One region of the Streptomyces sp. NBC_00569 genome, then DNA from elsewhere that is predicted to be linked to it. Evidence: riboswitches for the same ligand, from Rfam matches in the RefSeq annotation. Region 1 holds a riboswitch; each other region holds the start of a gene.
What was found. A riboswitch is a leader RNA that binds a small molecule or an ion and turns the genes downstream of it on or off. The one in region 1 is predicted to bind cyclic di-AMP.
Positions count from the first base shown of each region.

Region 1 (2,259 bases):
GCGGGAGCTGGTCCTCCACGATCTGGTCGAGGAGCTTGCCGCGCACGGCGAGGTTCGCGTACCGGAAGGAGTGCTCGGGGGTCCGGTCGTCCAGGAGGACGGCGAGACGGTCGGCCCAGCCCACGAAGGCCCCGTCGGGACCGGGGTCCCCGACGCCTTCGGTGAAGCTGTCCCCCACCGCCGCGTAGGACCGAATCGTGCCGCCGCTGAGTGATCTCGATTCGTTTGCCACGACCACACATCTTTCACCCTGCGATGTGACCTACGCGACCGTAGGCAGGGGTTGACGGGTGGTGATATAGCCCACCCGGTCAGTTTCGAGATTTGAGGAATACGACGGGGACACGTGAAGGGGCGGGCCCGGAACCGGACCCGCCCCTTCACGTCACACCTCGCCCTCAGCGAGACACCTTCACGTCACACCGTCAGGGTCGGGGCGACGTCACAGCGTCGAGGTCAGAGCGAGACACCGTGCGCACGGAGGTACGCGGCCGGGTCCACGTCCGAGCCGTAGCTCGGGGTGGTGCGGATCTCGAAGTGCAGGTGCGGGCCCGTGACGTTGCCGGTCGCGCCGGAGAGGCCGAGCTGCTGGCCCACGGTCACGGTCTGCCCGGACGAGACGGAGAGGGACGACATGTGGGCGTACTGCGAGTACTTGCCGTCGGCGTGGTGGATGACGACCTCGTTGCCGTACGCGCCGTCAAGACCGGCCGACACGACGGTGCCCGCGGCTATGGCCTTGATCGGGGTGCCCGTCGGGACCACGAAGTCGACACCGGTGTGGTAGCCGCTGGACCACATACTGCCCGCGGTCTTGTAGGCCGTGCCGATGGAGGCGCTCTGGACGGGCAGCGTGTAGCCGGCGCCGGTGGCGGCCTTGGGCGCGGAAGCCTGCGTGACGGGGGCCGCGGCCTTCTGGCCGATCGTCAGCTTCAGGCCCGGATGGATCAGGGACGGGTTGTCGCCGACGGCCGAGCGGTTGTCGGAGTAGAGCTTCTTCCAGCCGCCGCTGACGTTCTGCGCGGCGGCGATCTTCGAAAGAGTGTCCCCGCCCTTGACGGCGTAGGTCTTGGCAGCGGCGGGAGCGGCCGCGGCCTTCACGACCGAGTGGGCGGCCGCGGGAGTCGCGGCGTGGGCACCGGTGGCACCCAACAGCGGCAGCGCGAGCGCGGCGCCGCCCACGCCGGCGACGACGATCGTGCGGGCGAAGCCCTGGGACTTGGGACGGCGGTGCTTACCCTTCGCGGGCATGGGGGGTTCCTCTCCGTCGCCTGCGAGGTGAGCTGTCGGGTTCGGACTGGAGCTGCCCGGCCGCGCCCGTTTCGGGCACGGCTTCACCCCGAGCCGTTCCGGTGTCCCGGAATCGGCGGTCTACCTGGGTCCCCCGCTCCTGCCGAGCACGGATCGATGTGCGGTTTCCGGGCGGCGGCAGGATGAGGCGGTCCGTCCGGATTGCGCTGAACGTAAGCGAGCGGAGAGCGCGGGGACAAGCCGCGAATTCCCCTGGCCATTCCGGTTCTTGATCCTTGAATGATCCTTTCCGGAAAAGGCCGTCACGCTCCGTCGATTCGCGATCTTTGCAAGTGCGATACCTGCTGGAAATTCATTCGGGCCCGTCGCCACACACGGTCACCGCTATGACCCTGCTCACCTATCGGCCACCATATGGCCTCATTTCGGGGTTAGTTATCTCGTAACGCCCTATTGCCTACTTACCTGCTTATTTCGGGCATTCAGCACGCAATCGCCGGCCTCTTCTCACATGGTTGCCCCCGGCAGCCATGTCGTATCGTCGAAGGCGCCCGCAGGCGAGCAGCGCCGCGGTCGACCGGGAGGAGCCCCCGTGACGCAGCAGGTCCCGTCCACCGAGCCCGAGTTGGCCGGAGTGCGCAACTTCCGCGATGTCGGTGGTCTCCCGACCGTGGACGGCCGACGGGTCAAGCAGGGCGTGCTGTTCCGCAGTGGTCACCTCGCGCACGCCACGGATGAGGACGCCGCGTTCCTCTCCTCGCTCGGGCTGCACACGATCTTCGACTTCCGCAACGCCGCCGACCAGCGCCTCGAAGGCCCCGACGTCACGCTGCCCGGCGTGCGGAACGTGAATCTGCCGCTGACCGACCCGGCGGACGGCGCCGAGTTCTGGCAGATGGTCCGCGACGGCAACCTCGACGACCTGCGCGCCGCCCTCGCCGAGGGCCAGGCCGCGAACCGCATGATCACGTCGTACCGGGCGATCATCACCGAGCGCACCGCCGAACA
Region 1 is NZ_CP107783.1:2,429,733-2,431,991, forward strand. It holds gene OHO83_RS11095 (SGNH/GDSL hydrolase family protein) at 1-232, opposite strand, end outside; gene OHO83_RS11100 (M23 family metallopeptidase) at 457-1,251, opposite strand; cyclic di-AMP (ydaO/yuaA leader) riboswitch at 1,256-1,417, opposite strand; gene OHO83_RS11105 (tyrosine-protein phosphatase) at 1,844-2,259, shown strand, end outside.

Region 2 (2,259 bases), 790 kb from region 1:
ACCGGCCGGGTCGTCATCGTCGACCGGCCGGGCGCGGTGCAGACGCAGCTCCTGATCGGCCGCGTCGGCGCGGACAGGCACGACCGGGTGTGGCCGGCCCAGGTGCTCGGCACGTACTGCCTGGGCGGCACCCTCACCTCCCGCCTGGACCGTGTCCTGCGCGAGGAGAAGGGATACACCTACGGCGTGCGGGCGTTCGGCCAGGTGCTGCGCTCGGCGCCGGACGGGACGGGCGCAGCGATGCTCGCCATCAGCGGCTCCGTGGACACGCCGAACACGGGTCCGGCGCTCGACGACCTCTGGAAGGTGCTGCGCACGCTCGCCGCCGAGGGTCTCACCGACGCCGAACGGGACGTGGCCGTACAGAACTTGGTCGGAGTCGCCCCGCTCAAGTTCGAGACCGCCGCGGCGGTCGCGGGGACGCTCGCCGATCAGGTCGAGCAGCACCTGCCGGACGACTTCCAGGCGGAGCTGTACCGGCGGCTCGCCGCGACGGGCACCGTGGAGGCCACCGCGGCCGTCGTGAGCGCCTTCCCGATGGACCGTCTGGTGACGGTGCTCGTCGGTGACGCAGCCCAGATCGAGGAGCCCGTCAGGGCGCTCGGCATCGGAGAGGTGACCGTCGTCACGGGCTGACCGTGACCGGTGTGCAACGAGGGGCCCCGGTGGGCGAGATGACCACCGGGGCCCCTGTATGTCCGAATTGAACCAGTGGTTGCCTGTCTGCCCTGTGGCATGCGCTACAAAAGCCCGGTTCCGTTTGTTGATTGAAAGATGCCCCGCTTAGCGTCGGTCCGGCTGTCCGCCAGATGTACGCCGCGCCCGCGGCACCGGACGGTCATCGCCGAGTCCCCCAAGGCGCGAGCCGGGGGAGCCGGGGACCCACCGTCCCTGGGGTGAATCGGACGCCCTTCCCTGAAGGGGGTCCGTAGGAGACCTTCCTGCTCCGAACCCGTCAGCTAACCCGGTAGGCGAGAAGGAAGGAAAGGATCAGCCACTCCATGGCGTTCACCCGTGCCACCGGGAAGCACCGTCGCCCGAGCCGTCTCACGCGCACCACCGCGCAGGTCGCCGGCGTCGCCGCGCTCACCACGACCGGTGTCATCGGAGGCCTCGCCGCCCCCGCCCTCGCCGCTGACGACGCGTCTCTCGAGCAGACCGGCCTGACCAAGGCCATCTCCATCGGCGACTCCCTCGCGGAGCAGATCGACGCGCAGGCCGCCGCCCAGCAGCATGCCGCCGACGTGGCCGCCGCGAAGGAGAAGGCCGAGGCCGCCGCCAAGAAGAAGGCCGAGGAGGACCGGCGCAAGGCCGCCGCCAAGGCCAAGGCCGAGCGCGAGGCCAAGGAGCGCGCAGCCCGTGCGGCCGAGCGCAAGCGCCTGAACGCCTTCGTCATGCCCGTCACCGGCTCGTACGTGTCGACCGCGTACAAGGCCAGCAGCGGCCTGTGGTCCTCCGGCAGCCACACCGGCATCGACTTCCACGCCGCCAGCGGCACTTCGGTCCACGCCGTGGGCGCGGGCACCGTCGTGGAGGCGGGCTGGGGCGGCGCCTACGGCAACAACATCGTCATCAAGATGAACGACGGCACGTACACGCAGTACGGCCACCTGTCGTCCATCGGCGTCTCCGTCGGCCAGACGGTCATCCCGGGGCAGCAGATAGGCCTCTCCGGGGCGACCGGCAACGTCACCGGCCCGCACCTCCACTTCGAGGCGCGCACGAGCCCCGAGTACGGCTCGGACATCGACCCCGTCGCGTACCTGCGCCTGCACGGCATCAACGTCTGACCTTCGCCGCGCAGTCGCGACGACGTCACCGAAAGCCCCGGCTCACCGAGCCGGGGCTTTCGGCGTCACCGGCCACGCTCGTCACCGACGCGGCTCGTTCGCCCCCGGCTGCGCTGTCCAAAAAATATCCATGGATTACGGCCTGCCATCGGAAATTCGCGCCCGCTGGAATAGAGTCGCCGGGCAGGCGCGCTGAACGGATTTCAATCGCGCTGTACGAGCGACTGTCAACCGCGTTTCGCGGGGATTAAGGCGGAGGTCGGTTCATGCGCATTCCGGCGCACTCGGTATGCACGGCGATCCGCGACGACATCGTCTCCGGTGTCCACGAGCGCGGCGGCAGACTCACCGAGGAGGTGCTCGCCCGCCGCTACGGAGTCTCCCGCGTCCCCGTGCGCGAAGCGCTGCGCACTCTGGAGGCCGAGGGCTTCGTCGTCACCCGCAGGCACGCGGGCGCGTGCGTCGCCGA
Region 2 is NZ_CP107783.1:3,223,297-3,225,555, reverse strand. It holds gene OHO83_RS14485 (M16 family metallopeptidase) at 1-636, shown strand, start outside; cyclic di-AMP (ydaO/yuaA leader) riboswitch at 833-988, shown strand; gene OHO83_RS14480 (M23 family metallopeptidase) at 1,002-1,790, shown strand; gene OHO83_RS14475 (GntR family transcriptional regulator) at 2,057-2,259, shown strand, end outside.
Region 2: another riboswitch for cyclic di-AMP. It lies ahead of OHO83_RS14480 (M23 family metallopeptidase); the one in region 1 lies ahead of OHO83_RS11100 (M23 family metallopeptidase).

Region 3 (2,259 bases), 7.3 Mb from region 1:
ACATTGGTCACGATCAGCCAGAAGCGACCGTCGTGATGGCGCAGCGTCGGCGCGTAGATCCCGGCGGAGGAGGGTGTGTCCCAGGGCAGCCGCAGCTGTGCGGGCCGGTCGAGGACGTTGCCGATCTGCCGCCAGTGCACCAGGTCGCGACTGTGGAAGAGCGGCACCCCGGGGACGTACTCGAAGCTCGAGCACGCGAGGTAGTAGTCGTCGCCGACGCGGCAGACGCTGGGGTCCGGGTGGAACCCGGGGATGACCGGGTGTGAGTCTGCCATGCTGTGTCTCTCCGTGATGTCGAAGCGCTTCGATTCGCGGGGAGGATATGCACGGCGGTGATGGCGTGCAAGGGGTTGAACAGGACAGAAGAAGGCCCTGAAGTCCCTTCGTGCTTACGGGACTTCAGGGCCACGGCATCATCGATGCGCTTCAACAGGCAGTCGTTGGGGAGTTCCTGCTCGTACGGCAGGCACAGGACGAGCCCGGTCCGCCCGCGACGACTGCGAGCCTGATGGTGAAACCGGCTGTCAGTACGCGCCGTTCACGTTGTCGATCGAGCCGTACTTGGCGGCCGCGTAGTTGCAGGCGGCGGTGATGTTGGCGACGGGGTCGTAGCTGTTCATCGAGGTACCGGCCACGTGGTAGGCCTTGAACGTGGGGTCGATGACCTGCAGGAGCCCCTTGGACGGGGTACCTGCGACAGCGTTGGAGTCCCAGTTGTTGATGGCCAGCGGGTTGCCGGAGGACTCGCGCATGATGTTGCGGTGGATGCCCTCGTACGAGCCGGGAATCCCGTGCTTGGCCATGATGTCGAGCGACTCCTTGATCCAGCCGTCGAGGTTGTTGGTGTAGGTCTTCTTCGCAGGGGTGGCGGTGAGCGCGGTCCGCTGCTCGGAGCGGTCGGCCCGCTCGGCGGACGCCCTGGTGGCCGCGGGCTCGGCCGGGCTCTTCGTGCCGAGCGTGAGCTTGATGCCGGGGTGGATCAGCCCCGGGTTGTCACCGACGGTGGCTCGGTTGTCCTGGTACAGCTTCTTCCAGCCGCCGCTCAGAGAGTGCTCACGGGCGATCTTGGCGAGGGAGTCGCCCTGGGCGACGACGTACGTCGTGGGGGCCGCGGCGCTCTTTGCAGCCGGGACGCCCTGGGCCGCACCGGCGCTGGTCGCGCCGAGCACCGGGAGAACGAGCACAGCCGCGCCCGTGCCTGCGACGGCGATTCCCCGGGTGAGCGAGATGGACTTGATGCGGCGGTGCTTTCCCTTTGCGGGCATGTTCTGTTTCCTCTCCGTCGCCTACGAGGTGAGCTGTCGGGTTCGGACGGGAGATGTCCGGACGCACTGCGAATGCGACTTCACCCCGAGCCGTTCCGGAAACCGGATCGGCGGCTTAACTGGGTCCCCCGCTCCTGCCGTGCGTAACCGAGTGGGTGGGGTTCCGGACAGCGGCAGGATTCGGCGTTCCATCCGGATTGACGGTGACATTAGGCGAGAAGGAGCGGGCGGAACAAGACCAGAATTCCCACAGGGGAATGTGAGAGCCCTTTCTCTGGCCACGGGAGCCCGCCGCTCTGTTTGATCGAAAAGCCCAACCTTCTTTGTGCGGAAGGGAAGTGGGCTCAGCGGAGCTCGGAGCCGGCGCCCGTCCCTGTGACAGGACTCACTGAAGGGGATACGGGTCGGGATGCCATTAGATTGCATATCAGAGTGCGATATTTCGCGTGAATGCCTCCGATATGGACAGAGCGTTTTGTACGCGGCTAATGGCGTGAAATGGCAAATTCTAAGGCAAGACGGACATACTGTCGTGTCGCTTTTGGTACCTTATGTGGTGAATTACGGTGAATATCGGTCGGGGGGTGCGGGCCGAGGAATGCCCCCTGCAGGGCTCATGGGCAGGTGTCGGTCGGGGTGGTGCCTGAACGTCGCCGTGTGCGGTTCGGCAGAAAGATCGACTGAAGCGAGGGCGACGGGCTCCGTCATGCGAGTACACGTCGCGTAGACCTGCTGATCTCGCGGAATACCCCGGGCTCAGCAGTGAAGGCTCTTATGCGGCACCTGGAGATCTTTGCCGGCTCAGGATGTGCGTGAGCTGAGGAAAGGGTCTGCAGGTGATGGGAAGTCAGTTGGGTCAGTTGCCGATCGTCACCGATATGCCGGTGAAGGTCTCGGCTCGGACCGGGAGGAAGCTGCTGAAGTCCTCTGCCGACTACGGACTTCCGGGGAGGCGCCCCTTCGCGTGGGACCTGGTCAATCCCGGGCCTCAGTG
Region 3 is NZ_CP107783.1:9,720,187-9,722,445, forward strand. It holds gene OHO83_RS43875 (glycoside hydrolase family 43 protein) at 1-275, opposite strand, end outside; gene OHO83_RS43880 (transglycosylase SLT domain-containing protein) at 525-1,265, opposite strand; cyclic di-AMP (ydaO/yuaA leader) riboswitch at 1,269-1,461, opposite strand.
Region 3: another riboswitch for cyclic di-AMP. It lies ahead of OHO83_RS43880 (transglycosylase SLT domain-containing protein); the one in region 1 lies ahead of OHO83_RS11100 (M23 family metallopeptidase).